3 regions of the Cryobacterium sp. Hh38 genome follow, and region 3 is predicted to be linked to each of the others. Evidence: predicted binding sites of a transcription regulator. Region 3 holds the regulator's gene; each other region holds the start of a gene.
The links. Region 3 encodes LexA, which represses DNA repair genes until DNA is damaged. Its sites were predicted from a motif close to TCGAACANNTGTTCGA; they were not measured.
Positions count from the first base shown of each region.

Region 1: the regulator LexA is predicted to act here: its motif matches at 1,731-1,746, upstream of E3T41_RS02470 (HNH endonuclease signature motif containing protein).
Region 2: the regulator LexA is predicted to act here: its motif matches at 1,916-1,931, upstream of uvrA (excinuclease ABC subunit UvrA).

Region 1 covers NZ_SOHD01000007.1:39,465-49,271, reverse strand. The annotation lists gene E3T41_RS02470 (HNH endonuclease signature motif containing protein) at 1-1,666, opposite strand, end outside; gene E3T41_RS02465 (PP2C family serine/threonine-protein phosphatase) at 1,903-2,706, opposite strand; gene E3T41_RS02460 (gamma-aminobutyraldehyde dehydrogenase) at 2,814-4,250, opposite strand; gene E3T41_RS02455 (Lrp/AsnC family transcriptional regulator) at 4,374-4,856, shown strand; gene E3T41_RS02450 (aspartate aminotransferase family protein) at 4,862-6,292, shown strand; gene E3T41_RS02445 (DUF4192 domain-containing protein) at 6,363-7,673, opposite strand; gene E3T41_RS02440 (ABC transporter ATP-binding protein) at 7,767-9,731, opposite strand; gene E3T41_RS02435 (ABC transporter ATP-binding protein) at 9,728-9,807, opposite strand, start outside.
Region 2 covers NZ_SOHD01000008.1:159,664-169,470, reverse strand. The annotation lists gene uvrA (excinuclease ABC subunit UvrA) at 1-1,810, opposite strand, end outside; gene E3T41_RS04125 (PadR family transcriptional regulator) at 1,947-2,555, shown strand; gene E3T41_RS04120 (ABC transporter ATP-binding protein) at 2,552-3,280, shown strand; gene E3T41_RS04115 (FtsX-like permease family protein) at 3,352-6,120, shown strand; gene uvrB (excinuclease ABC subunit UvrB) at 6,243-8,306, opposite strand; gene coaE (dephospho-CoA kinase) at 8,336-9,001, opposite strand; gene E3T41_RS18900 (nuclear transport factor 2 family protein) at 8,913-9,359, opposite strand; gene E3T41_RS04095 (PleD family two-component system response regulator) at 9,378-9,807, opposite strand, start outside.
Region 3 covers NZ_SOHD01000007.1:197,106-206,912, reverse strand. The annotation lists gene E3T41_RS03225 (histidinol-phosphate transaminase) at 1-536, opposite strand, end outside; gene E3T41_RS03220 (LysM peptidoglycan-binding domain-containing protein) at 568-981, opposite strand; gene lexA (transcriptional repressor LexA) at 1,272-1,976, shown strand; gene metE (5-methyltetrahydropteroyltriglutamate--homocysteine S-methyltransferase) at 2,084-4,429, opposite strand; gene E3T41_RS03205 (methylenetetrahydrofolate reductase) at 4,517-5,482, opposite strand; gene E3T41_RS18890 (sigma-70 family RNA polymerase sigma factor) at 5,905-6,105, opposite strand; gene E3T41_RS03195 (hypothetical protein) at 6,207-6,422, opposite strand; gene chrA (chromate efflux transporter) at 6,990-8,393, opposite strand; gene E3T41_RS03185 (chromate resistance protein ChrB domain-containing protein) at 8,412-8,843, opposite strand; gene E3T41_RS03180 (Chromate resistance protein ChrB) at 8,840-9,385, opposite strand; gene E3T41_RS03175 (zinc transporter permease) at 9,549-9,704, opposite strand.

The DNA.
Region 1 (9,807 bases), 160 kb from region 3:
TGGCTTTCCAATCGGAGAAGTGCTTCAGGTTGTGGTGGGCGGGCGAGAGGAAGTGGAGGTTGGTGGCTGTGGTGGGGCCGCCGAATTGTTTATCTATGGTGTGGTCAAGGTCAGAATGGCCGGCGGAGCGGTTGCAGCCGGGGAAGCGGCAGGTTCCATCGCGTAGGCGCAGGTATTTCTTCAGCGCCGCCGGCACGCGGAACGGGGTGGAGCTGACGTCGAGGACGATGCCGGTGTGCGGGTGAGTGAGGACGCGCAGAAAACTCGTCGCGGTCCCAGCCAGCCGGCGGGCCGTCTCCGGATCGATCGGCCCGTACCCTTCGAGCTCGCCGGGTTCCTCACTCTGACCCATCAGGGTGAGGACGGGGACGGTGATGTTGACGTTGGCGGTGAGGCCGGCGCCGAGGCCGCTGCCGGTGACGCCCTGCTGGAGCAGGTCAATGGCGGCATCGGCGCGGAGTTGGCTGAGGGTGCGGGGCTCATCGGGGCCCTGCAGACTGATCGCAGCATCGGTGACGCGGGTATAGATACTCTGCACGTCGTCGCCGGCCGCCCGCAACCACAAGGTCGCCATGCCGTCCTTGTCGGGGAAGAACTGCACCCGGCGATCGGCCAGACACCGGGTGCGGCGAACGGTGATGCTGTCGGGGTGGAACCGCTCCCGCAGCTTGCGAGCTTTTCCATCGAACTGCGTCGCGGTGAGTTTGCGAGCGTGCGGCAGCAACACCGCCTCCAACTCGGCGCGGGCGGGCTCGGAGACGGAATCGAGCTGGTCGAGCAGCCGCTGGGCATGCCGCAGGGAGATCTCCCCAGTGCGGAGAGCATCGAGGGTCTCGGGCCGGGACTCCACCAGCACCCGGCTCTCCCGCAACAGGCCAGACGCGGTCCCGGCCGGGATGCGCAGCGCACAGGCCATTTCGGCGACCAGGCCCTGCTGAGCGGCGAAGGTCGCATCCCAGTCGTGCTCATGCTGCGAACCGGCCTGGGGACACCCGGTCTCAGCACTGTTAGTGGTGTAATCCCACGCCTCAGTCAAGACCTCAGCCTTACTCGCCTGCGCCCACGCGATCACCTTCTCCAGGTAAATCACCCGGTCGACGAACTGCGCCTGGTGCCGCTGGAACGGACTCAGCACATCCGCGGGGCCACCAGGGGCCATGCCGGGTTGGTCCGGGTCAGCCTCAACCGGGTCAGCGTCAGCCGGGTCAGCCTCGCCACGGTCAGTGTGACGCTCGTCAGCGGTGCATCCGTCCGGGATGAAATCGTCCGGGAGAAAATTGTCCGCGAGGTAATTCGTATACAGGAACTCCTCGCGGAGGTCCTCATCGAAGAGATGCTCGGGCGGCACCGCAGCGAACACCTCGGTCAGATCGAGGTCGGCCGGAATGGTCGGGCCGTCAATCAACTCCGGGCGGCCAGGCACCGGGCTCAGTGCTGCCGGGCTCACCGGTTCCAGGTTGACCGGTTCCGGATCGACCGGGTCGGTGACCTCGTACGGGGCGCAGTCTCCGAGCCCCTCGGCAATTTCAAACCGCCAATCAGCCTGACACTGCGCCCAGAACACCTCGAACTCGGCGCGCTCCTCGGGTGTGGACGGCGGGTAGTCGTGAGCCGCGAAGAATGGATCGACACGGCCCGGCTGGGGAGTATCGCCGCTCTGGCTCATAGAAGAAGTATACCAAAACCATGCGCCAGAGTCGAGAGATTCTCAGATATGTTTGGATTTCTGTGCGAATATGCATTCGGGCCGACCGTGCGTTGTCGAGAACGGCTCAGCCCAGTCCACGGCGGTCTCGGCAAGCTCGACCAACGGAAAGAGTCGCGTTCCACAAACAGGCCACGTTTGGGAAGGCACGCTCCGGCACCCACAAAAGATCGCTTGGAAGCCCGAACGCGGGCCAATTAGTCCGTGGGTGCCTCGTAGGGGTCGACCGCCAGCACGTCGACCACGATCGCGGTGACGTTGTCGCGACCACCGTTTTCGAGGGCCGCGTCGACCATCGCTGAGACGGCATCCGCTGCCAGCTTCTTTTCGAGCAAAAAATGACGAATACCGTACGAGGTCAGTTCCTTGGTGAGCCCATCTGAGCAGACCAGGATACGCATGCCGACCTGGATCGGCAGAATGCGATAGTCGGGAATAGGCGGTTCGTGAAAGCCGACCGCCCGGGTGATGATATTGCCGTGCGGGTGCACGTCGGCCTCTTCGCGGGTAATGCGCCCCGCATCGACGAGTTCCTGCACGACCGAGTGGTCGTTGGTGATCTGCTCGAGTACACCGTTGGACAACTGATAAACCCGGGAGTCGCCGATGTTGAAGACGATCCAACTGACGGCATCCGAAACCAGGGCCAGTGCAACCCCGGTCACCGTTGTTCCGGTGCCCTGGTCGGTGACTCCGACACCCTGCGCCATATCCTCGACGGCCAGCACGAGGGCGCGGTCAATCGAACCGGCCTCGGCGACGAGCGTTCCGGACAGCTCGGCCAGCCTGGTGACGACGGCGGCACTGGCGACATCGCCGGCCGAATGCCCCCCCATACCGTCGGCGACGGCGAACAGCGGTGGCGCGGCGAGCAGGCTGTCTTCGTTGACCTCCCGGCGATGACCAACGTCGGTCAGGGCAGCCCACGCCAGCGTTAACGACGTACCAACGCTGGGCAGTTCGACACGAAATTCGGTCGAACCTTGACCAATCTGGGTCACGGGTAGTGCCTTCCGAGTGTGGGGCGCGAAGCCGGCCCCGCCGTTCCAACGTTCACCGAAGGACTTGCACCATAATAACGGCACCGTCCGTTGGCACCGTACCGCACCTAATGTCCGATGTAGCTCATCACGTGCTTGATCCGGGTGTAGTCCTCGAAGCCATACATCGAGAGGTCCTTGCCGTACCCGGAGTGCTTGAAACCGCCGTGCGGCATCTCGGCCACGATCGGTATGTGGGTGTTGATCCAGACGCAACCGAAGTCAAGGTGCTTGGCAAAGCGCATCGCCCGACCGTGATCCCGGGTCCACACCGACGACGCAAGACCATACTGCACGTCGTTCGCCCAGCGCAGCGCCTCGGCCTCGTCAGTGAATCGCTGCACGGTCATCATCGGGCCGAAAATCTCTTGCTGCACGGCCTCGTCGGTCTGCAGCAGTCCGCTCACGATGGTCGCTTCGTGAAAATAGCCGGCCTGGCCGACGCGATGACCGCCGAGTTCGAGCACGGCGTGGTCGGGCAGCCGGTCGACGAAACCGGAGACCTGAGCGAGCTGGTTGACGTTATTCACCGGGCCGAACAGGATTCCCTGTGCGCTGGGAGCACCGGTGCGCGCGTTCTCTCTGGCGTAGGCGGTGAGCGCGGCGACGAATTCGTCGTGAATGCCGGCCTGCACGAGCAGCCGGGTCGCAGCGGTGCAGTCCTGGCCGGCGTTGAAGAAGCCGGCTGCGACGATACCGGCCACGGCGAGCTCGATGTCGGTATCGTCAAAGACGATCACCGGTGCCTTGCCACCGAGTTCAAGGTGGACCCGTTTGAGATCATGTGAGGCAGCTTCGGCGACGGCCATACCGGCCCGCACCGATCCGGTGATCGATACCAGCTGGGGAGTCTTGTGGTCGATCATGGCCGCACCGGTCGTGCGGTCACCGGTGATTACGTTGAGCACTCCCTTCGGCAGGAACTCCGCGGCGATCTCGGCAAGCAGCAGGGTCGCGCTCGGCGTCGTGTCGGAGGGCTTGAGCACGGTCGTATTGCCGGCGGCGAGCGCGGGCGCGAATTTCCAGACCGCCATGTTCAGCGGGTAGTTCCAAGGCGTGACCTGACCGACGACACCGATCGGTTCGCGGCGAATGAAGGAGGTGTGGTCGGTCAGATACTCGCCGGCCGCACGGCCCTCCAGATTGCGGGCGGCTCCGGCGAAGAACCGAATCTGATCGACCGAGAGCAGAATCTCGTCGTCGACGAGGGTCGAACGTGGCTTGCCGGTGTCGAGCGACTCGGCGTCGGCGAATTCCTCGGCACGCGCCTCCATCGCATCCGCTATGCGAAACAGTGCGAGCTGCCGGACCGCCGGGGTCGTTTCGCCCCAAATTTCGAAAGCGGATGCCGCGGCGCGGTAGGCAGCATCGACGTCGGTCGCGTTCGAGACCGGGCTCGAGGCATAGACCGATTCGGTCGCCGGATCGATCAGGTCAAACCGTTCCGTCGACGTCGACTCGGAGTGCTGGCCATTGATGAAGTTGCGTAGTTCGGGGGCGCTCATGCGGCCCAGTGTACCGATTTCGGTTTGAAGCACACCCAGATTCACAAATGAAATCCGCAGTGTTTTGCGAAGACTGCTACGGATTCGCTTGCTGAAGTGCATTTCGACTGACACAATCGATGCATGAATGGACAAAGGCGTGGTCACCCGCCCAAGCCGGCCCAGCTCGACGATGTGTCGAAGAAGATCATCGAACAACTGCAGGTCGACGGACGCCGGTCGTACGCGGAGATCGGCAAAGCTGTCGGCCTCAGCGAGGCGGCCGTGCGGCAGCGGGTGCAAAAGCTCACCGATTCCGGCGTCATGCAGGTTGTCGCCGTAACCGACCCGATGCAGCTGGGCTTCTTTCGCCAGGCGATGATCGGCATTCGAGCCTCGGCCGACACCCGCATTCTCGCCGAGCAACTCGCTGCGATTGATGCCGTCGACTATGTCGTACTCACGGCCGGCACCTTTGACATTCTCGCCGAGGTCGTCTGCGAAGACGACGACGAATTACTTGAACTGCTCAACTCCAAGATCCGCAACCTCGATGGGGTTCTCTCCACCGAGACTTTCGTTTATCTCAAACTCCACAAACAGTTTTATAACTGGGGAACACGGTAAAGAATATGACGCTCACCACACCCATCGATTCACCGGTTGCCTTCAGCGACGCGCACAACGCCGAGTTGCAGCAAAAGGCCAAGGATCATCTCTGGATGCACTTCTCCCGTCAGTCGGTGATGGAATCCGGCGCCGGAGTGCCCATCATCGTCAAGGGCAAGGGCCACCACATCTGGGATTCCCGGGGCAAGCAGTACATCGACGGCTTGAGCGGATTGTTCACCGTCAACGCCGGACACGGACGTAAGCGCCTGGCCCAGGTCGCCGCCAAGCAGGCCGAAGAACTCGCATTCTTCCCGATCTGGTCGTATGCCCACCCGAACGCGATCGAGCTCGCTGACCGCCTCGCCTCCTATGCGCCCGGCGACCTCAACCGCGTGTTCTATTCGACCGGTGGCGGCGAAGCCGTTGAAACCGCATTCAAGCTCGCCAAGTACTACTGGAAACTGATGGGACGCCCGACCAAGCACAAGGTCATCTCCCGCAACGTCGCCTACCACGGCACCCCGCAGGGTGCGCTGGCCATCACCGGCATTCCGGCAATGAAGGAAATGTTCGAACCGGTCACCCCCGGCGGCTTCCGTGTTCCCAACACCAACTTCTACCGCGCCGACGAAATGAGCCCGGGCCTTGGCCTCGGCGACAACCTCGAGATGTTCGGCCAGTGGGCCGCCAACCGCATCGAAGAGATGATCGAGTTCGAAGGGCCGGAGACCGTGGCCGCCGTGTTCCTCGAGCCGGTGCAGAACTCCGGTGGCTGCTTCCCGCCACCTCCAGGCTATTTCAAGCGCGTGCGGGAGATCTGCGACAAGTACGACGTGCTTCTGGTCGCCGATGAGGTCATCACGGCTTTCGGTCGCATCGGCAATATGTTCGCATCGACGACCTATGACATTCAGCCCGACATGATCACCTGTGCCAAGGGCATGACGAGCGGATACTCGCCGATCGGTGCGACCATCATCAGCGACCGCATCTACGAGCCGTTCAAGCACGGCGATACGACGTTTTACCACGGCTACACCTTCGGCGGCCACCCGGTCTCCTCGGCCGTCGCCCTGGCCAACCTCGACATATTCGAGGAGGAGAAGCTCAACGAGAACGTGCGCGAGAACTCGCCGTTGTTCCGCAAGGAGCTGGAGACGCTGCTCGACCTACCGATCGTCGGCGACGTGCGCGGTGCCGGCTACTTCTTCGGCATCGAGCTGGTCAAGGACAAGGGCACCAAGGAAACTTTCAACGACGACGAGTCCGAGCGTCTGCTGCGCGGCTACCTGTCCAAGGCGCTGTATGAGGCGGGCCTGTACTGCCGCGCCGATGACCGCGGCGACCCGGTGATTCAGCTCGCTCCCCCGCTGACCATTGGCCCGAAGGAATTCGCCGAGATCAGCGAGATTCTGCACGGCGTGCTCTCGGAGGCACCGAAGCACCTGTAGTTCGTTCGCCGGGACCTGGTCTCGCCTTCAAACGAATGCGCGACCGGGTCGCCGTCGGGCAGCACCTGCCTCAACCGCCGGCGGCCCTCGCCTCGTCGTCGTCTTCGTTGTTCTCGCCCTCGAAGGACCACAGAGCGTCGTCGCTGAGCGCGGCATCTTCGCCAAAGTCTTCGTCATTTTCGTAGCCGAAATCGTCGCTCTCCGCGTCGTCCCGGCGCGGAACCGCGAACGCCCACTCCGGCAGGTGTCCCGACCCGAGCAGCACTTCCAGCAGGTTCGCCATGCTGTACCGCGGGTCGATGGCGAGCGCTTGGTCCACGAAGAATCCGGCAACGGAGCCACTGCCGAGGGCCCAGGACAGCCAGGCGAGCATGCAGAGCGGCGCCGGTCTGGCGGAACGCGGCGCCAGCGCAACCACGGTGCGCAACAGGGTGATGGCCATCCGGATCCGGTCGACATCCGGTCGTTCCTGCCGCAGCCCGAGCATGATGTCCCCGGTGTGTTGGGCGCTCCAGTCACCGGAGTCCATCTCCTCGGCCACAAGATCGTCGAGGCTACGCCCGGTCTCGTGCTGGAGCAGGACGTAGTGCAGGTTGACCTTGTGGGCGCGAACGCCTTCCTCTCGGCCGAAGGCGAACTGCACCATGATCTGGTCGCGATTGGGCGGTGACTGCACGAGCACGAGCAGCGCTGCCGCGTCATCCTCGGTGGGCGGATTGCTCCAGGTCAGCGCTTCCTCCGCGATCGCGACCGGGTCGAGAAGCGCGCCGAGGGTAGGAAACAACTCCGGGGCATTTTCGGCCCGCGCGATCAGGTGGCGGTAGCGCCGGTAGACCCGGGCGAGGCGTTCCTTGGTGGCCAGATTGACGCCGACCGGTTCCGCGCCATTCTGCAGAGTGCCGAGCGGTCGCGCGGCCGGATCGGTCGCCTTGTCGTTCAGTGGGGACTCGGCAATGTCACTGAGCGGATGCCCGCCCGCCGGGCACTGCGGGTCGAGATAACTGCCCCAGGCATCCACTGACACGCAGAGCGAATCACGCAACAGAAAACCGCTGAGTTCGAGCCGCCGGTTCAGTATCTCCGCAAAACCCTCCCGTGGGATTCCGCGGGCTTCGACGAAGGAGTCGTCCGTGTAGATGACGGGAACGACAGCGTCGACGCCGGGAATCTTGCAGAGCATCCCGGCCAGTGTCGTGGCGATGCGTTGATACACCTTCTGCGGTGCGCCATCCTCGGGCAGGTTGAAGCGCAAGGCGCCGCAGGTGCGATTGCCGCGAAACGCGACGAGAACCGCGCTGGTCTCGGGCAGAAACCCGAGCAGCTGGGGAACGAGTGCCAGAAAGTCCTGGGCCTTCTGGGCTTTAACACGGGTTGGTTGCATGCCGCCACTGTGCCCGGTCGCGCGTAAACCCGCCGCTACCGACCGCGTATCTGGGGATCACCTCGGCGACAGGCCTCCTGTGGAGGAGACGCTCTAAACCTCGTCGCCGACCGGGGCCGCGAACTGCGCCGCATACAGCGCCTGGTAGGCACCGTTCGCGGCGAGCAACTGCACATGGTTGCCCTGCTCCACGATGCGGCCAGACTCCATCACGAGAATCAGGTCGGCGTCGCGAATGGTCGACAGCCTGTGCGCGATGACAAAGCTGGTGCGTTCGGCCCGCAACGCGCTCATCGCCTTCTGCACGAGCACCTCGGTGCGGGTGTCGACCGAGCTCGTCGCCTCGTCGAGGATAAGAACGCTCGGCTTGGCCAGGAATGCCCGGGCAATGGTGAGCAGCTGCATCTCCCCCGCGCTCACGTTGCCTCCCTCGTCGTCGAGCACGGTGTCATATCCGTCCGGAAGCGAGTGCACGAACCGGTCCACGTACGTGGCTGTGGCGGCAGCGAGAATGTCTTGCTCCGTCGCATCCGGTCGGCCGTAGGCGATATTGTCGCGGATGGTGCCACCGAACAACCAGGTGTCCTGCAGCACCATTCCCATACGGCTGCGCAGGTCGTGCCGGGTCATGGTCGCCACGTCAACGCCGTCGAGCAGGATGCGCCCGGAATCAATCTCGTAGAACCGCATCATGAGGTTCACGAGGGTGGTCTTGCCGGCCCCGGTCGGGCCGACGATCGCGATGGTTTGCCCGGGTTCAGCGACGAGGCTGAGCTCTTCGATCAGCGGCTGCTCGGCGCTGTAACGGAACGACACGTTCTCGAAGACCAACCGGCCGTGCGCTTCAGTCGGCGTCTCCGCCAAGTCCGGGTCTTCGCTCTGCTCCTCGGCATCGAGCAGGTCGAAGACCCGTTCAGCGGATGCGACGCCCGACTGCAGCAGGTTGGCCATCGACCCGAGCTGCGCGAGCGGCTGGGTGAACTGGCGGGAGTATTGAATGAACGCCTGCACGTCACCGAGCTGCATGGCGCCGGAGGCGACCTGCAGGCCGCCGACGACCGCGATGGCGACATAGACGAGGTTGCCGATGAAGGTCATCGCCGGCATAATCAGGCCGCTGATGAACTGCGCGCCGAAGCTGGCCTCATAGAGTTCGTCGTTCTTGGCCTTGAACCGGGCGTCGACTTCCTTCTGCCGGCCGAACACCTTGACCAGGGCATGGCCGGTGAAGGTCTCCTCAATCTGACCGTTAAGCTCCCCGGTGTTCGCCCACTGGGCCACGAACAGCTTCTGCGAACGCTTGGCGATGAAGGCGGTGATCACGAGGGTCAGCGGCACGGTGACGAGCGCGATCAGGGCGAGCAGTGGCGACAGGATGAGCATCATCACGATGACGCCGATCACGGTGAGCAGGCTCGTGACTACCTGGCTGAGCGACTGCTGCAGGCTCTGCGAGATATTGTCGACGTCGTTGGTGACCCGGCTGAGCAGTTCACCGCGCGGCTTCTTATCGAAGTAGCTCAGCGGCAGGCGATTGATTTTCGCCGCGATCTCTTCGCGCAGCCGGTAGACGGTACGCTGCACGACTCCGTTGAGTACGTAGGCCTGCATCCAGCTGAACACGCTCGAGAGTACGTAGAGCGCGAGCGCCCAGAACAGCACGGTAGAAAGCATAGCGAAGTCGATTCCGAGCCCCGGCGTGAGCGTCATGCCGCTGAGCATGTCGGCCTGCGTGCTGTCACCGGATGCCCGCAGCCCCGCGATCACGTCGGCCTGACTGCTGCCGCTCGGCAGCGATTTCGACACCACGCCGGAGAAGATCAGGTTGGTGCCCTCGCCGAGCAGGCGCGGCCCAAGCACCGAGAACGTCACGCTGATCACCGCGAGGGCGAACACGAGCGCGAGCCACAGGCGTTCCGGCCGTAGCTTGCCGAGCAGTCGTCTGCCCGAGGCCGTGAAATTCAGGGATTTCTCGGCGGGCAGGTTCATCCCCCCGAACGGCCCACCGCCGCGCTGCGGGCGCGGAGCCGGCTTGTCGTCAGCGTGTGTCTCGCTCATGCTGCTTCCTCCGCGGTGAGCTGGGATGACACAATTTCCTGGTAGGTCGTGTTGGACTCGAGCAGCTGCTCGTGCG
Region 2 (9,807 bases), on a different contig from region 3:
AGTCGCCGGTGAGCGACTTCGTGTTGGCGAGCAGCCCCTCGTAGGAGCCGGAGTGCACGACGTGTCCGCCGTTGACCCCGGCGCCGGGGCCGATGTCGACGATCCAGTCAGCGGTTTTGATGGTGTCTTCGTCATGTTCGACCACGATGAGCGTGTTGCCGAGGTCGCGCAGGGTGACCAGCGTCTCGATCAGGCGACGGTTGTCGCGCTGGTGCAGGCCGATGCTGGGTTCGTCGAGCACGTAGAGCACCCCGGTGAGCCCGGAACCAATTTGAGTGGCCAAGCGGATGCGTTGTGCCTCACCGCCGGACAGGGTCGCCGCGGCCCGCGCCAAGTTGAGGTAGTTGAGCCCGACCCGAATGAGAAAATCGAGGCGCGCGCGAATCTCGCGCAGAACCTGGGCGGCGATGGCGGCCTCGCGGTCGGTGAGCGTGAGCTGGTCCATGAACTCGCGGGCGTCGCTCAAACTGAGCGCGCAGACATCCGCAATGCTCGCGTCGTGCACGAGCACGGCGAGCACCTCAGGCTTGAGCCTCGTGCCCTTGCAGACGTGGCAGTCGACCTCGCGCAGGTATTCCGACCAGCGCTGCCGCTGGGTGTCGCTCTCGGCCTGCAGGTACTGGCGTTCGATGTAGGGCACGACACCCTCGAAGCCGGAGGTGTAGCTCATTTCACGCCCGTAGCGGTTCTTCCATTTGACCCGCACCTCGAAGTTATCGCCGCGCATGACGGCGTTCTGCACCTCGCTGGTCAGGTCACCCCAGGGGGTGTCGAGCGAGAAGTCGAGGTCGCGGGCGAGACCGTCGAGGAGCTTCTCGTAGTACTGGAACAGGCCCTTGCCCTGGGTGGTCCAGGGCAGTACAACACCCTCGGCGATACTCAGGTCCGGGTCGCCGAGCAGCAGGTCTTCGTCGACGGACATGCGGGTGCCGAGGCCGGAGCACTCCGGACAGGCGCCGAACGGGGCGTTGAACGAGAACGTGCGCGGTTCGATTTCGGTCAGCTGCACCGGGTGGTTGTTCGGGCAGGAGAGCTTCTCGGAGTAGTTTTGCCAGGCCTTGTCGCCTTCCTCGTCGAGAAAGTTGATCTGCACGAGGCCATCGGTTAGCTTGAGCGCCGTTTCGAGCGAGTCGGTGAGGCGACTGAGCAGTTCGGGGCCGGCGACCAGACGGTCGACAACAACGGAAATGTCGTGCTTCTGCTGCTTCTTGAGCGTGGGCGGTTCGCTCAGCTGAATCTGGGTGCCGTCGACGATCGCGCGGGAGTAACCGCCACCGGCGAGCTCTTGGAAGAGGTCGACAAACTCGCCCTTCTTCTGCGAAATGACCGGGCTGACCACCTGGTAGCGGATACCCGCCTTCAGTTCCATGAGCTGGTCGGCGATCTGCTGCACGGTCTGCGACTGGATAATCTCGCCACAGATCGCGCAGTGCGGCACGCCGATACGGGCCCAGAGCAGGCGCATGTAGTCGTAGATCTCGGTGATCGTGCCGACCGTGGACCGCGGGTTGCGGTTGGTGGACTTCTGGTCGATCGAGACCGCGGGGCTCAAACCCTCGATGAAGTCCACGTCGGGGCGGTCAACCTGCCCGAGAAACTGCCGAGCGTAGGCCGAGAGTGACTCCACGTAGCGGCGCTGGCCCTCGGCGAAGATGGTGTCGAAGGCGAGCGACGACTTTCCCGAACCGGAGAGACCGGTGAAGACCACGAGCGCATCGCGCGGAATCTCCAGATCTACGTTGTGAAGGTTGTGTACGCGGGCTCCGCGCACACTGAGTTTGGGACCTGTTTCTACCTTGGTAATCGACACTCATTGAGTCTATGCAACGCCGCTGACAGTGCCTGACAGCAAGCATCGCCGAGAGCGAACACCGGCACATCCCAATATTGTTTCAGAGTATGTATATACTCGGTGACTAATAGCCGTTTGAATTGCCGGAGGTCGTATGTCTGTTCGCCAGAGTCTGCTCGCCATCCTGAACCAGGGGCCGTGCTACGGCTACCAGTTGCGGGCCGAATTCGACCGGCGCACCGGGTCGACCTGGCCGCTCAACGTCGGCCAGATCTACAACACCCTCGACCGGCTGGAGCGCGACGGTCTGGTGCAGAAGGCCGATATCGACGCCGACGGTCAGAATTACGTCGAGATAACGGATGCCGGACGGGCGGAGGTCGCCGACTGGCTCGGCTCCCCCGTGGTGCGCACAATGGCCACCCGTGACGAGCTCGCCATCAAGCTCGCGATCGCCGTAACGCTGCCCGGCGTCGACATCGCCCAGGTGATTCAGGTCCAGCGCACCGCCACCATGCGCACCCTGCAGGAACTGACCCGCACCAAGAACGCGACCGCCGACCCGGAATCATCCGAGCAGCTGGCCTGGCTGCTCGTGATCGACTCGCTCATCTTCGCCGCCGAGGCGGAAGCGCGCTGGCTCGACCACTCGGAGCACCGGCTGGCCAGAGCCCGCGCGGCCGGCCTGGCCGCTCCGCTGCCGCTCAACACCGAGGTGCCCAAGCGCGGTCGCCCGGCCAAGACTGCGGCGGCCAACGCATGACCGGCTCCGACATTCTCTTGCAGCTCGACGGAATCTCGATGCAGTACGGCCGCGGCGAGACCGCGATCACCGCGCTTGCGGGAGTCGACCTGTCGGTGCGCCGCGGCGAACTCGTGGCCGTGATGGGGGCATCCGGTTCGGGAAAATCGACCCTTCTAACGGTGGCCGGCGGACTCACCCCACCGACGGCCGGGGAGGTCGTCGTCGAAGGGCACTGGCTGAGCCAGCTCTCGGCCCGCGAACTCGCGACCCTGCGCCGGCGCAGCCTCGGATTCGTGTTTCAGGATTTCAACTTGATTCCCTCGCTGACCGCGCTCGAAAACGTGAGCCTGCCACTCGAACTCGACGGGTGGACGTCAAAGAAAGCGCACCGTCCAGCCCTCGATGCGCTCAATATCGTCGAGCTCGGTGACCGGGCCCAGCATTTCCCCTCTGATTTGTCGGGCGGCCAGCAGCAGCGGGTGGCGATCGCCCGCGCCGTCGTCGGCGGCCGGTCGTTGATTCTCGCCGATGAACCCACCGGCGCCCTCGATAGCACGACCGGCGAGCTTGTGTTGCGGATGCTCCGCTCGCGAGTCGATGCCGGTGCCGGCGGCATTCTGGTCACCCATGATGCCCGCCACGCGGCCTGGGCCGACCGGATCGTCTTTCTGCGCGACGGGCGGATTGTGGACGAGTCGTGGGCATCCGCTGTGTCGAGCCTGCTGAGCGGGCTGCCGGCATGAGCGTTGAGCCGAGTTCGCTTGGCGGGAAGCGCTCGGGTAGTACCCGAATCGCGTTTCGGATCGCCCGGCGAATGGCCCTGCAATCCCGCGGTCGCAGCGCGCTGATCGCGCTGCTCGTGGCGATTCCCGTGCTCGGACTGGTAGGAATCACCACGGTGGACGCGAGCAACACTGCCTCTCCCGCCGAACGGGTCGTGCTCGAACTCGGCTCGACAGAGGCGCGGGTGATGATCGTCGCGTCGCCCGACCCGAAGTTCACCCAGGACCCGCTCAACGACCGCCATTGGGGGCCGAGCGACGAGGCATTCAATGGCGAAGCCGCGCAGTCAATCGAGCCGGAGCCCGTCACCGCCGCCTCGCTGTTCCCAGCCGGAACCCGTTTGTTGTCCATCCGGCAGGCCAACGTCGTCGCCGAAACGAAGGACGGACTCGGCTCCTTCACGGCGGTGCAGGGACAGCCGTGGGATGCGTCCTTCGCCGGAAAATGGGATGTCACAAGCGGTTCCGCACCCGCGAACGACGGCGAGATCATGGTAACCGCCGCCACGCTCGACCGCTTGGGGGCAACTGTCGGGTCGACGGCCGTGATCACCGCCCCCGAGCCCGGCGAGTTCACCATCGTCGGCACGATCCGAAGCGCCTGGCTCGACGACGCGGCGACCTCGTTCTACGGTCTCCCCGGCGCCTTCGACGGGGTCCTGCCCGATGATTCCGACCTGCTGACCGAGTGGTATCTGCCCGACACCCCGCTGACTTGGAGCCAGATCGGCGACCTCAACCCGCGCGGGGCGACCGTGCTCTCGCGCACCGTGTTGCTCGACCCGCCGCCGGTGGGCAGCTATCCCCTGGACGGCACCGTCTCCTTGAGCTTTTTTGATTCATTCCTCATTCTGCTCGGCGGCTTCGCCCTGTTCGAGGTGGCCCTGCTCGCCGGCGCCGCGTTCACCGTCGGCGCCCGAACCCAGCAGCGCACCCTGGCAACCCTGGCCAGCGTCGGCGGCGACAAACGGATGCTGTTTCGCGTTATGTCCTTCGGCGGCGTCATCCTCGGCGCCCTCGGGGCGGCCGTAGGAACGGTGCTCGGCCTGGCCGGAGCGTGGATCTTCATGCAGATTTCGGCGAACGGCAGCGCGGCGCGGTATCCGGGGTTTCACCTGGATCTGCTGTCGCTGCTGATCATCGCGGCCTTCGCCGTTCTCGCCGGCTGGTGCGCTGCCGCGGTGCCGGCCCGGGCAGCCGGGCGGATCGACGTTCTGGGAGCGCTCCGCGGTGCCCTACGTCCGCCGCGTCCGACGCCGCGACGCCCAGCGGCCGGGATCATCCTGCTGGCCCTCGGTGCGATCGTCGCTGTGAGCGGCGGACTGGTCGAGCTCGCCGCGTACTTCCCCGTCTATCAGGCGTGGCTGGCCAATTTCGGAATCGGCCTCATCATCGCCGGACCGGTGATCATGCAGCTCGGAGCGGTGTTTCTCGCTCCGCTGATTCTGCGCTGGGCCGCCGGGCTCGCCTCACGGTTCGGCCCCGGAGCCAGACTGGCGACCCGGGACGTGGCTCGGAATCCCGGGCGCAGCGTGCCGGCCCTCGCTGCCATCATGAGCTGCGTTTTCGTCGCCGCCTTCGCGATGAGCCTCATCTCGACCTTCCAGGTGAACTCGAGCAAGGACTACTACTATTCCGTTCCCGAGGACACGGCCTGGGTAAGCCTGAACGCCTACGTCGACGAACCGCCGTACGGGACGATGCTGCTGGAGAGCGGACCAGAGGTTCGTAACGCCTTGGACGGGGCCTTCCCCGACTCCCGGGCGCGCCTGCTCAGCAGCGTCGCGAACCCGCCCTCATGGGTCAAGACCCCGGCCGACGGCGAGACCGCAACCGGCAGCACAGCCCCCGTTTTCGCGTACCCGCGCCTCGATCCGGGCACGGTGTGCCCGAGCGACGCGACTCGGTCGGAGGTCGGTCATCAGGAAGATCGCACCGACATTCGCTGCCCGACGCCGTACTACCTCGATCCGATGATGTCGAGCATCAGCGAACACATCTGGGTGGGCGACATAGCAGATTTCGCTGCCATTCTCGGCGTGCCGGTGTCAGACCAGTCCCGGGCCACGCTCACCGCCGGCGGTGCGGTGAGCACCTACCAGCAGTACGTGGTCGATGACACGATCCACCTCGACTGGATGGCCACCCTCGACGCGACCGTGGCACCGGCCCGCAGCGTGGCGCTGGCCGGGAGCGTACAGTCGCCGGAGCATCCGCTGCCCTATGCGATCTTCATGCTCACGGAGACGGCCGATTCCCTGGAGCTGGACCATCGACCAACCATGGTCGTCAGCAGCCTCAATGCAGCTCCGACTCAGGCGCAGCAAGACCAGGTGCAGGGGGCCGTCACCGCCGTCGAACCAGGTCTGTTCGTGCAGGTCGAGCCAGGGCCACAGGCCTTCGGCGCATCGTGGACCTGGGCGCTGCTCGCCCTCACCGCGATCATCGCATTGGTCACGGCGTCGATCACCATCGGGCTCGCCCGCGCTGACGGGCACCGGGACAACGCGGTGCTCACCTCGCTCGGGGCGTCTCCACGGGTGCGCCGGGCGTTCGGGTTCTGGCAGGCGGTGGTGATCGTCGGCCTCGGCAGCGTCATCGGGGTACTGCTCGGACTCGTACCCTCGCTCGCCCTATCGCTGACCCGCGATACCGCTGGGCAGTCTCTGCTGCCGTTCACGCCGCCATGGCTCCAGCTGGCCCTCATCGTGGTGGCGCTGCCGGCGCTCGTTGCGGTCGGCGGTGCCCTCACGGCCGGCGGCAACCGCACCCGGTTCAGCAATCGGGCCGCGTTCGACTGAGTCGGACGGGGGCATCCGCTCTGGCGGCACTCGTTTGGGAAGTTGGCACGTGTTTGAACTAGTGCCGGCTTCTCAAACACGTGCCGCGATCCGCAACGGGACCCATGACGGCCCGGGCACGGCTACTGCAGGTGGCCGGCCTTCTCCATCTGGCGCAACTCGCGCTTGAGCTCGGAGAGCTCATCGCGCAGGCGGGCGGCGAGCTCGAACTTCAGCTCGCCAGCAGCCTCGAGCATCTGCGAATTGAGGTCGGCGATGATCGACTCGAGGTCGTTGGCACCGTTCGCTGCCAGGCCGACCCGGCGGTTGGGCGTCGACGACTTACGGCGGGCATCGCGACCGGCCAGAAGTTCGGCGGTGTCGGCCTCTTCGCGGGCCAGGGCCTCGGTGATGTCGCCGATGCGTTTGCGCAGCGGGGTCGGATCGATGCCGTGCAGCGTGTTGTAGGCGACCTGCTTCTCGCGGCGGCGGTCGGTCTCGTCGATCGCTTTCTCCATCGAGGCGGTGAGCCGGTCGGCGTACATGTGTACCTCGCCGGACACGTTGCGGGCGGCGCGCCCGATGGTCTGGATGAGCGACGTGGCCGAGCGCAGGAAGCCCTCCTTGTCGGCGTCGAGGATGGCGACAAGGGATACCTCGGGCAGGTCGAGGCCCTCACGCAGCAGGTTGATGCCGACGAGTACGTCGTAGATTCCGGCGCGCAGTTCGGTGAGCAGCTCAACCCGGCGCAGGGTGTCGACGTCCGAGTGCAGGTAGCGCACCCGTACCCCCGCCTCGGTGAGAAAGTCGGTGAGGTTCTCGGCCATCTTCTTGGTGAGCGTCGTGACCAGCACGCGTTCGTTGCGTTCAGAACGCTTCTTGATCTCTTCGAGCAGGTCGTCGATCTGGCCCTTGCTCGGCTTGACGATGATTTGCGGGTCGATCAGACCGGTCGGGCGGATGATCTGCTCGACGATGCCATCCGCTATGCCCATCTCGTATTTACCCGGCGTGGCCGACAGATACACGGTCTGGCCGACTCGGTTCTTGAACTCGTTGAACTTGAGCGGTCGGTTGTCGAGCGCGCTCGGCAGCCGAAAGCCGTGGTCGACGAGGGTGCGCTTGCGCGAGGAATCGCCCTCATACATGGCGCCGATCTGCGGCACGGTCACGTGCGACTCGTCGATGACCATGAGAAAATCATCGGGAAAATAGTCGAGCAGGCAGTGCGGGGCCTCCCCCGGTTCGCGGGCGTCGATGTGCCGGGAGTAGTTCTCAATACCCGAGCAGAAGCCGATCTGCTCCATCATCTCGAGATCGAAGGTCGTGCGCATGCGCAGCCGCTGGGCTTCGAGCAGTTTGCCCTCGCGCTCGAGCACCTCGAGGCGGTCGGCCAGTTCGATTTCAATGGTGCCGATCGCCCGGCGCATGACGTCGTCGCTCGCGACATAGTGCGAGCCGGGAAAGACCGAGACCGCGTCGAGTGTCTTGACGATGTCACCGGTGAGCGGATGCAGGCTGTGCAGCGCCTCGATCTCGTCGCCGAACATCTCGATGCGAATCGCAAGCTCTTCGTACATGGGGATGATCTCGATGGTGTCGCCGCGAACCCGAAAGTTGCCGCGAGAGAAGTCGACATCGTTGCGCTTGTACTGCATGGCGACGAATTTGCGCACCAACCAGTCGCGACTGACCTTCTGCCCCACCTGCAGGGCGATCATGGCCTGCATGTAGCCTTCCGGCGTGCCCAGACCGTAGATGCACGACACCGTCGACACCACGATGACGTCGCGGCGGCTCAGCAGCGAGTTCGTGGTGGAGTGCCGCAGCCGTTCGACCTCTTCGTTGATTGAGGAGTCCTTCTCGATGAAGGTGTCGGTCTGGGGTACGTAGGCTTCCGGCTGGTAGTAGTCGTAGTAGGAGACGAAGTATTCGACCGCATTGTTGGGCATGAGGTCGCGGAATTCGTTCACCAGCTGGGCGGCCAGCGTCTTATTGTGGGCCAGAACGAGCGTCGGACGTTGCACCTGCTCGATCAGCCAGGCGGTCGTCGCCGACTTGCCGGTTCCCGTGGCACCGAGCAGTACGATGTCTGTTTCGCCAGCGTTGATGCGGGCCGTCAGGTCGGCGATCGCGGACGGCTGATCGCCACTCGGCGTGTACTCACTGACCACTTCAAACGGGTTCACAGAGCGCGTTGGTTCCATACCTTCATTCTACAAAGGCGGTCTGACAGTCAGTCTTGCGCAGCAGAAGACGGCAAGCGGATGCCGTCGGTCACAGCGATCTTGCCGGCTTCAGCCGCGAGAACCCGCTCCCAGAGCGCGTCGACCGGCGCTAGTGTCGCGGCGATGGACCCGGTGTTGTTGATCACAACGTCAGCGATGGCGAGGCGCTCCTCGTCAGTGGCCTGGGCTCCAATCCGCTGAGTAGCTTCCGCCTCGGTCAACCCGCGGAGGTCGATCATGCGCCGAATTCGGGTTGCGGCATCGGCGTGCACGACCACGACGAGATCGAAGGTCACTAGGCCGCCGGCGACAGCCTCAGCCAAAAGCGGAACGTCATAAACCACGATGGCATGCGGATCGGCGGCGTCCGCGGCTGCAATCCGGTCGCGGGTGAGCTGGCGCACCGCCGGGTGGGTGATCGCATTCAATCGTTCGCGTCGCTCCGGATCAGCGAAGATGATGGCACCGAGCGCCGGCCGATTGAGACTGCCATCCGGCAGCACCACACTATCGCCGAACTCCGCTTGGATCGCGGCGAGGCCGACAGTGCCGGGTGCGACGACCTCGCGGGCCAACTGGTCGGCGTCAATGCCCACAGCTCCGAGCTCCGCCAACCGTTTCGCCACTGTGCTCTTGCCCGAGGCGATACCGCCGGTCAGCCCAATCACATACATCCCGCCAGACTATCTGTTGGCTCGGCTTGCACCGCGCGCAAGCGCCAAGCGAATGCGCCGACTCCTCGCGGGGCCCGCGTCGAAGTTTCGGTCTGGGTCCACTCGGATACCCGAAATCATCACCGCAGACCCAGCGTTGGTCGCTCCCGTAGTGCACGTTCGGGATTCCCTCGAATCGTTTTGCCAGGCTGGCCCGAACCTCGTCCTTGCCCACGTACTGGTCGCCACGGGGCGGAGTTCCCCGCGGCATGGAGACGACGCAGTCGTTTGCGAAATAGCCCATGATGGCGTCGAGGTCGTAGTCATTGCAGGCCTCCAGGAATCCCCCAATCACTTCGCATGTTAATTCCTCCCCCATGCGCGTCACCGTATCCGCTTATTCGAGGGCGCGCTTGATCTCAGCGAGTAACGCCTCACGGTTGAGGTCTGGTTTGTTCATGGCGACGACGGGTTGTCCTGGATCGCTGTCGATGGTGTCTTCTTCCTCGTTGGTGATCGCCGCATCGCCGGTCTCAGCAGATTTGACGCAGTAGGTGGGTTCCTCCACATCCGAAGTCGCCTGCTCGATGGTTTCCCGGTCTTCGTCAACGACAAGAATGCGGCGGGGATAGGAACGATTGAGGCGCAACCCCAGCAGGGCAAGAGAATTCTGCAGTTCCGCTCGCTGGAGCGGTTTTTCCAGCACGGCCGCTGCGCCACGACTCAGCGCCACACTCATGTCCGCATCGCCGGCGATGACCACGACCGGAATTGATGCAAATTTTGGCGAATCATGCAGCTGCAGCAAAAAATTCCACCCGTCTATG
Region 3 (9,807 bases):
GTCTCGAGGGAGAGCGGCGTACCGGTGGGGTTGTTCGGCGAGCAGAGAAAGACGATATCGGGCTTGGTACGCGTGATCTCGCTCACGGCGGTCGCTGGCGACAGCTCGTAGTCGGCGTCGCGGGCACCGGCAATCCAGGTGGTGTCGGTTCCCGACGCGAGGATCGAGTACATCGAGTAGGTCGGGGCAAAGCCCAGCAGGCTGCGTCCCGGTCCGCCGAAAGCCTGCAGCACCTGTTGCAGCACCTCGTTGGAGCCGTTGGCCGCCCAGATATTCTCGGCGGTCAGTCCTTCGCCGAGGTAGCGGGCGAGCGCCTCGCGCAGGGCGGTGAACTCTCGATCGGGATACCGATTCACCGAGCGGATGGCCTCGGCCAGGCCTGCGAGGATGTCGCGGGCCACCGCTTCAGGAATGGGGTGCGTGTTCTCGTTCACGTTCAGGGCCACTGGAACATGCAGTTGCGGAGCCCCGTAGGGCGTCAGGCCGTGCAGGTTGGTGCGGAGGGGAAGATCTTCGAGACTGGTCACCCTCTCCATGCTAGGGCCCCGTACTGCTGCCCATCACTACCTAGGAGTTGGCGGGGATTTCCAGGCGCTGGCCCGGCTGCAGCGTTTCCACCGACAGGGCGTTGATGCGCTTGATATCGGCGACAACGTCGCGCGGGTCGGCGGCGGGAAAGTTCTCTTCGGCAAGGTTCCAGAGGGTTTGGCCGGGTTCGACCGTAATGAATCGGGCTGAACCGACGTCGGTCGGTGAATAGGCCAGCGTGGCCACAATGCCGGAGTCGGTTGTGTACGACATGAGATCGATGCCGGTGGCGGACCCAGAGGCGCCGGCCGCTCCCCCATTGACGGCAAATACGAGGGCGCCAAGGATGACCGGCAATGCGGCGAGCGTGGTGAAGACGACTCGTCCACGCCGGGTGAGGCGAAGACGTGTGACGGGCGGGAGAGAAACTGCGGGGGCAAATGCTGTGGTCATGTCAAACCTCCAAGGTAGGCGGGCTGCGAGTCTCGTATTCGGCCCTCGGCCGGGAGGACCGAATACGAAACTATGTTCCGAATATAACTTCGAACAATCGAACATGCAAGCTTTTTCTCGTCTCTGCCCGGAAAATCACGCAACACACTCGAATAAGTGTTTGTTTCAAGGCCGAGAACTGGATAAACTTTCGATAGGTCAATTGCTTGATTGCTACTCAACCAGACACCACCGACATTCCCGCGAGACGTCCTCTAACCCGCGCGGGACCGACTCAAGGAGCGCTTCTCGTGACACAAAGCACCGGCGGTACCCGCGACAAGGGCGGCACTCGGCGCCGAAAGAGTTTGAGCCCGCGCCAGCTCGCCATCCTCGACGTTATTCAGCGTTCGGTCAGCTCGCGCGGCTACCCGCCGAGCATGCGTGAGATCGGTGACGCCGTCGGCCTCGCCTCGCTGTCGAGCGTGACTCACCAGCTCAACCAGCTTGAGCTGAGCGGCTATCTGCGTCGTGACCCGAATCGTCCTCGCGCACTCGAGGTACTCATCGAGATTCAACGCGCGCCCGAAGACGTCGGAACCGGCGACCAGGACAGTTTTCACCCGGGCGTGCAGGTCGGCGACGCTGCGATGGTTCCCCTCGTCGGTCGAATCGCTGCTGGCATTCCGATCACGGCCGATCAGCAGATAGACGAGATCTTCCCGCTCCCCCGCCAGCTCGTCGGCCAGGGGGAGCTGTTCATGCTCAAGGTCGTCGGTGAGTCGATGATCGATGCGGCGATCTGCGACGGTGACTGGGTTGTCGTTCGCCAGCAGAAGACCGCGGAGAACGGCGAGATCGTGGCGGCCATGCTCGACAACGAGGCCACCGTGAAGGTACTGCGCAAGCGCGACGGCCACACCTGGCTGCTGCCGCGCAACAGTAACTTCGAGCCCATCGTCGGCGACTACGCCGACATCCTCGGCAAGGTCGTCGCCGTATTGCGCTCGGTCTAGCGAGTCAGCTTCAAGCAAAGAAGAGAGCAGAAGCACGGCGTGAGGCCCGACCACTAACCGGTGATCGGGCCTGAAGACTGCCGGCTGGCGCCAGGTACGCGGGTGAGTTACCGGGTGAGGCTGGCTCTCAGATCGGCAGCGCGGCGATCGCGCACCACCCGGGTCGCAGCCAGCATGTTGTGCAGGGACTGCACCGTCTCCTCGTAGCCACGCGTTTTGAGCCCGCAGTCCGGGTTCACCCAGACCTGGCGTTCGGGGATGGATTCCAGGGCGGTGTCCAGCAGGGTCGTCAGCTCGTCGACGCTGGGTACTCGCGGCGAGTGGATGTCATAGATGCCGGCCCCGATGCCATGGTTGAACCCGCCGGCCTCAATCTGCTGTACCACCTCCATGCGCGAGCGGGCAGCTTCGATGCTCGTGACGTCGGCGTCGAGGTTGCGGATAGCCTCGATGACGACGCCGAACTCCGAGTAGCAGAGGTGCGTGTGAATTTGAGTCGCTTCCGCGACCCCGGCCGTGGCCAGCCGAAACGAGCCTACCGACCAGTCCAGGTAGTCGGCGTGGTCCATCTTCTTTAGCGGCAGCAGCTCCCGCAAGGCCGGCTCGTCGACCTGAACGATCTGGATGCCCGCAGCTTCCAGGTCGCCGATTTCATCACGCAGGGCAAGGGCGACCTGGCGAGCGGTCTCGCCAAGCGGCTGGTCGTCACGCACGAACGACCAGGCCAGAATCGTCACCGGTCCGGTGAGCATGCCCTTGACCGGCTTGGCTGTCAGGCTCTGCGTGTACACCGACCAGTCCACCGTGATCGGGGCCGGGCGCGAGACGTCGCCCCACAGAATGGATGGCCGGGTGCAGCGGCTGCCGTAGGACTGCACCCAGCCGTTCTCGGTCACGGCGAACCCGTCGAGGTTCTCAGCAAAGTACTGCACCATGTCGTTGCGCTCGGGTTCCCCGTGCACGAGCACGTCGAGTCCGATCTCTTCCTGCAGGGCAACGACGCGGCCGATCTCGGCGCGCATCAGGTCGCGGTAGTCATCGGCTGGCAGGTTTCCTTTGAGAAACTGGGCGCGTGCCCGGCGAATGTCTGCGGTCTGCGGGAAGGATCCGATCGTGGTCGTGGGCAGCGACGGCAGCTGCAGCGCAGCATTCTGAGCAGTCAGGCGATCGGCGTAGGCACCACGGGTGAAATCGGCGTCGGTGAGTGCGGCCGAACGCGCTCGCACCGAACCGTCGCGCACCCCCGGAGCGGCGAGACGCGCGGTCAGCGCGGCAGCGGCATCCGCGAGCGGAATGGCAATGGCCGCCCGCCCCGCAGCGAGGCCGAACGCGAGGGTGGCAACCTGGCCCACCTTCTGGTCGGCAAAGGCCAGCCAGCTGGCCAGGTCGACCGGCAACGAGGTCTCATCGAGCACGTCGTGCGGCACGTGCAGCAGCGACGTTGAGGTGGATACGGTGACGGAGTCGGACAGCGCGCGCACGCTCTCGGCGCGCTCGAAGGCGCCCGCCAGGTCGCCGCGCCAGATGTTATGCCCGTCAATCACCCCGGCAACGAGGGTCTTGGCGGCCAGCCCGGGCACCGCCTGCGGCAGGGTGCCCCGAACCAGGTCGAGGCCGATCGCCTCGACGGTAGTGCCGGCAAGAACCGGCAGGGCATCATCGAGACTGCCGTAGGGCGCCGCGACAAACAGGGCGGGGCGGCCACTGAGCCGACCGAGCACGCCATAAGCGGATGCGACCGCCGCCAGCGTGTCCCCGCGTGGCACATCGATCGATTCGCTGACCAGTCCCGGCTCGTCGAGTTGCACCCAGTCGGCGCCGGCATCCGCTAGCCGCGATACCAGCGCTGCGTAGACAGGAAGGAGGTCGTCGAGCCGGGACAACGGGGAGAACCCGGCCGGCGCCTCATCGCTGGCCTTGCTGAGCAGTAGAAAGGTGACCGGACCGACGAGCACCGGACGGGTGAGGAAGCCGGCCGCCTTGGCCTCGAGAAACTCGCGCACGATGCGGTCACCGGCCAACGAGAACACGGTCTCCGGGCCAATCTCGGGCACGAGGTAGTGGTAGTTCGAGTCGAACCACTTGGTCATCTCAAGCGGCAGGTTCTCGCCCTCGCCGCGGGCCAGGGTGAAATACCCGGCCAGGTCGATGGTTCCATCAGCACCGACGAGCGAGGCAAACCGGGTGGGAATCGCTCCAACGGCGACAATGGTGTCCAGCACCTGGTCGTAGTACGAGAACGACTCGGGGATCGACGAGTCGGCGCGGCCGAGCCCGAGGTCAACGAGCCGTTCCCGGGTGGCCGAGCGCAGTTCGGCGGCCACGCTCTCCACAGCGACCGCGTCGATCGCCCCAGACCAGAACGCTTCCACGGCCTTCTTGAGCTCGCGCCGGCGACCGATACGCGGGTAGCCGAGGATGGTACCGGTGGGAAATGCGGGTGAAATGGGCATGGAGATTCCTTCACTGGAGATTGGTCGTTGGAATGGTGCAAAATAACGAACGAGTTCGGGGCCTACACGCTGAAGCGGGCGTGAGGCCTAAAGCATTACTGCCGGCACCGGAAGTGCCCCACACCCCTCGAGAACCTGCAGCACTGTGTCGTGTTGGTTGAAGGCGTAGAGGTGGAGTCCGGGGGCGCCGCCCGCAAACACATCCTGCCCGAGGCGCACGGCGTAGTCGATGCCGATCTGGCGCTGCCCTTCCTCGGTCGGTTCGACTTCAAGGTCGATGGACAGGTCGGCCGGCAGCTTCTCCCCGGAGAGCTGCAGAATTCGGCGCAACCGGTTGGGGCTGGTCACCGGCATGATGCCGGGAAGAATGGGAAAGAGCACCCCGGCCGAGCGAGCCCGCTGGATGAAGCTCAGGTAGTCGTCGGCGTGGAAGAAGAGTTGGGTGATGGCGAGGTTGGCACCAGCTGCTTGCTTGGCCAGCAGGGTGTCGATGTCCTGGCTGACCGACCGGGAGTTGGGATGTCCGTTCGGAAAGGCCGCGACCCCGATGCGCACCTTGCTGCGTTCCGTTTTCACCCCGCGGGCGCCGGGCAGGCCCGGAATCACCGTTTCGATATACGGCACCCGTTCGGTCTGCACGCGGTGAATGAGCTGCACCAGCTCCCCCGCGCTGTGCAGATCGCCGAGAAAAGTGTTGTCGCCTTCGACCGCACCCTGCGGTGCGTCGCCGCGAATGGCCAGAAAGCTGCGTATGCCGGCGTCGAGGAACTCCCGAATGAGGCGGCTTGCGCCTGCGTGCGAGGAGCCGACGCAGGTGAGGTGCGCCATCGCATCCGCTTCGGTGTGGTCCTTGATGTAGCGCAGCACGTCCAGAGAAGAGTTGCGCGAGGAGCCGTTGGCGCCGTAGGTGACCGAGATGAACTCGGGGCCGGCGGCGGCCAGGTGGTCGATGGTGCTCATTAGAGCGGATGCTGCGGCCGCCGATTTGGGCGGGTACACCTCGAACGAGAACGCCGGGCGGGCGTTACACGCGGAAATTCCTGTCGTGGTCATGGTTCCTCATTCGGCAGAAGCAGTACAGCGGGTGATGGCCGGGTGGCCGCGGACGCGCCAGCGGGCTGGCGGTTCTTCGCGGGCGGATGCCGGGCTCGGCTGTCGCTCCATGCCGGGGAATGAATTCCGTCGGCAACGATTGATTAGACAGTAACAACACCAACGTCGAGCGATGCGAATATGACAGTTCGTGTCATCCGCGCGGTCAGACGGCATCTATCCGCTGGCCCAGCGGACGGGATAGGTGTTAAGCCCGCGCGGGTGACTGGTCCCCTACGGTGTCACCGATTTCGGCGCTTCCCGTACTGCCGGAGACCGGCGGCTACGACGCCTATTCGCATGCGGGCGCTGAGCAACCGATCGTCTTCTCGTCCCTAAAATCGGGGTGGGTCAACGCCATTAACGTCGCCGTTTTAGCCTAGCTAGAGAACTGCACAAAGAACGTCCCCTATCGGGATTCGTAGTTTTCGCGGTTCGTCCTTCGCACGTGCATACCGCCCGCGCGCCGTCGGTGCGGGAATTCCGACGACCTGGGCAGCTTGAGCGAGGGTGAACCCTTCCCAATGGACGAGCTGAACGATTTCCCGAAGCGCGGGGTTGAGTTGCGAGAGAGCGCCCCGCACTTCGCTGCCCTCGTCGGCTGCCGGCGCGGTACAGGCCGATATTCCGCGTGTTCGAATCTTCTACGTCGGGGCGAGGCGACGTCGTTCACCGCGGGAATGGTTCAGGACGGTTCCCCTGGCAAGTCCGAAGATCCACATCCGGGCACCTCTGCGTTTTCGGGAAGAAGGTTCACCCGGCGCCAGGCGACGACCATTGTGTCGCCGAGGAGATCGGCGGCATCGTCGGGCCCCACTCGGCGTTGCAGGTAACGCAGCACGTCCCCAGCACACTGGTCGAGGATGGACTTCAGCTTTTCGCCCTTCTGACGGGCGCTCACGGCGCGACAACCGCGCACTGGACCTGGGCGTCGGAAACGGCCACACCTCTCACCGCTGACATGCACAAACGCGTAGGCCATGTCAGGATTCTCAGCCCAGGGCAGCCACGCGAAAACACCGGTGGCTGTGGCAGCGCCGGCAGCGCCAGGGCAAGGCCGAATCCGACGACCAAACGAGTGGTCCAACGAGAGGGAGTCAATGCCACGACTTCGCGTGTTGCTGCCCTATTCGTTACCTCAAGATCGCGCTGCACACTCGGCGTGATCGTCACCGTCCCCGGTGATGATTGGTCAAGCATCACGTCGAGTGGGTCTGCTGCGTTCATGTGTTGCTCCAAGTCTGAAGGGTCCGTCATTACAGACATGTCCGGACGGACTCGAAACGATCACTCGGCAAGTTGATCTCCCTGATTGGATGTGATGAAGTCCGGGCAAGGAGCGAGAACGTCGCCGATTTTTCACGCAGACTGAGACCGCGGTCGAATCGACATACCATGTGGATTTTGCCGTTTGGTGTCGGCATTCTGTGTTCGCTATATGTCGCTCGCGGGGCGTCCTGAAATATATCTATGCGGTGGCCAGCTCGAGTAGTCCGGCGGCGAGTCCGAGGAGGGCGCACACGCCGATGGTGCGCAGTGCGGTCCACCGGAGTTTCAGCATGAGCACTCCCGCGACAACGGCGACGGCGAGCGGCAGGATGCTCACCGAGCTCAGCACAGGCAGCTGGAGTTGTAGCGGCCCGGAGTCGAGGCGGAACGTTTCGGAGAAGAGGATGTTGAAGGCGAAGAAGACGGCGAGATTGGCGATGACTCCGACGACCGCCGCAGTGATGCCGGTGAGCGCTCCGGAGAGTTGGCGGTTGCCGCGGAGCCGTTCGATGTGGGGTGCGCCAAGGAAGATGAAAATGAAGCAGGGCACGAAGGTGACCCAGGTGGTCAGGAGGGCTCCGATGATGGCCGCGACCCACGGGTCGAGGTCGCCGGGGTTGCGGTACGCGCCGACGAAGCCGACGAACTGGACGACCATGATCAGGGGTCCGGGTGTGGTCTCGGCCAGACCGAGTCCGCGCGCCATCTCCCCGGGCGTGAGCCAGTGGAAGACCTCCACCGCTTGCTGGGCGACGTAGGCCAGCACGGCGTACGCGCCACCGAAGGTGACCAAGGCCATGGTGGAGAAGAACACGCCCTGCTGCGTGAATACCGAGCCGATGCCGGTGAAAAGTACTACGGCGATTATGGGCAGGATCCACAGTGTCAGCCCCACGGCCAGAATCTTGCCCGCGCTCACGGCGGAGGGCTTCCCGGCGTTGAGCGCGTTATCGGCGATGACGGGTTGGATTCGGTCGGGTGCATCGCCGCTGCCGTCGATCTTCTTCGCTACGCCGGGCACATATCGAGTGAGGAGCCAGCCCGTCAGGGCTGCGATGAGGATCACGACGGGGAAGGGAACTGCGAACAGGGCTAGGGCGGCGAACCCGGCGACGGCGAGCACGACCAAGGCGGGGTGGACGAGGCACCGTCGGCCGACTTTGACGATGGCCTGTCCCACGATGATTAGTGTCGCGGCGGCGATGCCGGTCAAGAGCGCTGCGACCACGGGTGCGTCACCGTAGGCCACGAAGATGGCGGACAAGGCGAGGAGGGCGACGACGCCCGGCAAAACGAACAGTGTGCCGGCGACCAGGCCGCCGCGTTTGCCGTTGAGCAACCAGCCGATGTAGATGGCAAGCTGTTGCGCCTCGGGGCCGGGGAGCATGACACAGAAGTTCATGGCGTGCTGGAAGCGGCGGTGTCCGATCCACCGTTTCTCTTCGACGAGGATGCGGTGCATGACGGCGATCTGTCCGGCCGGCCCGCCGAAAGTCTCGAGCGAGACGAGGAACCAGACGCGCAGGGCGTCCCGGAACGGGACCAGGTCTCGGGTCTCGGCGGCATCCGTTGCGGACACTGGCCGGGCCTTCTTGGGTTTCACAGTGCAGTTCTCGTATCGTCAGGAGGCTTCGCGGCCGCGGAGCAGGCTGCGGCGGTAGAACTCATACAGACCGTCGAATATCGGCTTACTCACGGCCAGGGTCTGTTCGTCGGTGCCCGTCAGGGAGAGTCCCCTCAGGACGGCGTCGAGTCCGGGGGCCTCGGGCGCGTCGAAGCGTCCATCTTCGATGTCGGCCTCATGCACGATCTGGGCGATTTTCCAGAGTACGGGATCGGCCAGTTCGTGCCGGCGCAGGATCGTTTCGAACGTGCAGTTGGACCCCACGTGGGAGTACTCGGCGCCGCGCATATCGAATGCCGTCGCCCCTTTCGGAACGTGGGTCGGATCGGCGACAAAGATGAACTGGGCATTCGCATCGATGAATCGCGTTACCAGCCAGGCGCATGCAGCCCGGTCGATATGCATATGTTCGCGCGTTGCCCACTTCATGATGGCGCGCCGGCTGCGTGGGTTGCAACGCCGACAATGTCGCCAGCTCCGACAGCGCCGTCCAGGGCGGACCGGGCCATCTCGTCCAACAGACGGGAGATTACCTCTTTGGCCGGCGGGGGAAAATAGTCCCGCCGGCTGATGTCCCGCCACTCGCGGCGCAACTTCTTGATCGCTGTGGTCCGGGCGGTGCCGATCAGGGGCTGGGCCTGAACCACAGCCTCCGCGAGGGTGCGGTATTCCGCGACCCGGTCTGCCGTCATGGACGCGACCAGGTCCTGTTCTTGACGTTGAGACCCGGCCGTTGCCAGCCACACGCCCGCCTCGCCGCCGTTGTGCACTACCTGTTCGGCGAGCCACTCCAGCTGTTCACGAGTTTTGGCCTCGGCGGGAAGGGCTACGAGATTGGTCTGCAACCTGACGACGCCTAGGACTTTGAACCTCCTCCAGAGCGCGATTCTGGGCGCCGACGGTTCACGGGGCAGGTGATAGCTCAACAACACCCACGGGTGCGTTTCGGGCGGCGGAGAGGTCAGATCCATAATTTTAGTGTAACCATAGTTACACTTTCTAAGGCGGAGGTCAGCGGCGTCGCGCAGACAGGGAGCTTGCCCACAGCCGAGATTCAACACATGCCACCGTCTCACAACCAATGAAATGCAATAAACCGTTGGACGAGCCGTAGCCGGGAAGGACGCCGTCTAGCTAGTGCTCGTCGTAGTGGTCGCTGTGCAAAGCGTGGTGGTGCGTGCCATGCACGTAGTCCGTGTGGTCGTCGTGACTGATGGCTTGGTGGCCGCAGTTGTCGCCGTGTTGGTGGTCCGCGACCGCGTGCTCTGCATGGGTGTCGGTGAGGGGCATGCTGTTCTCCTTGTGGATCCGTCTAGGCAACTGCTAGTAGATCCAGCCAACCAGATACATGAGCGATCGACGATGTATTCGTTCCCGGGTTGGGCATGTTCCG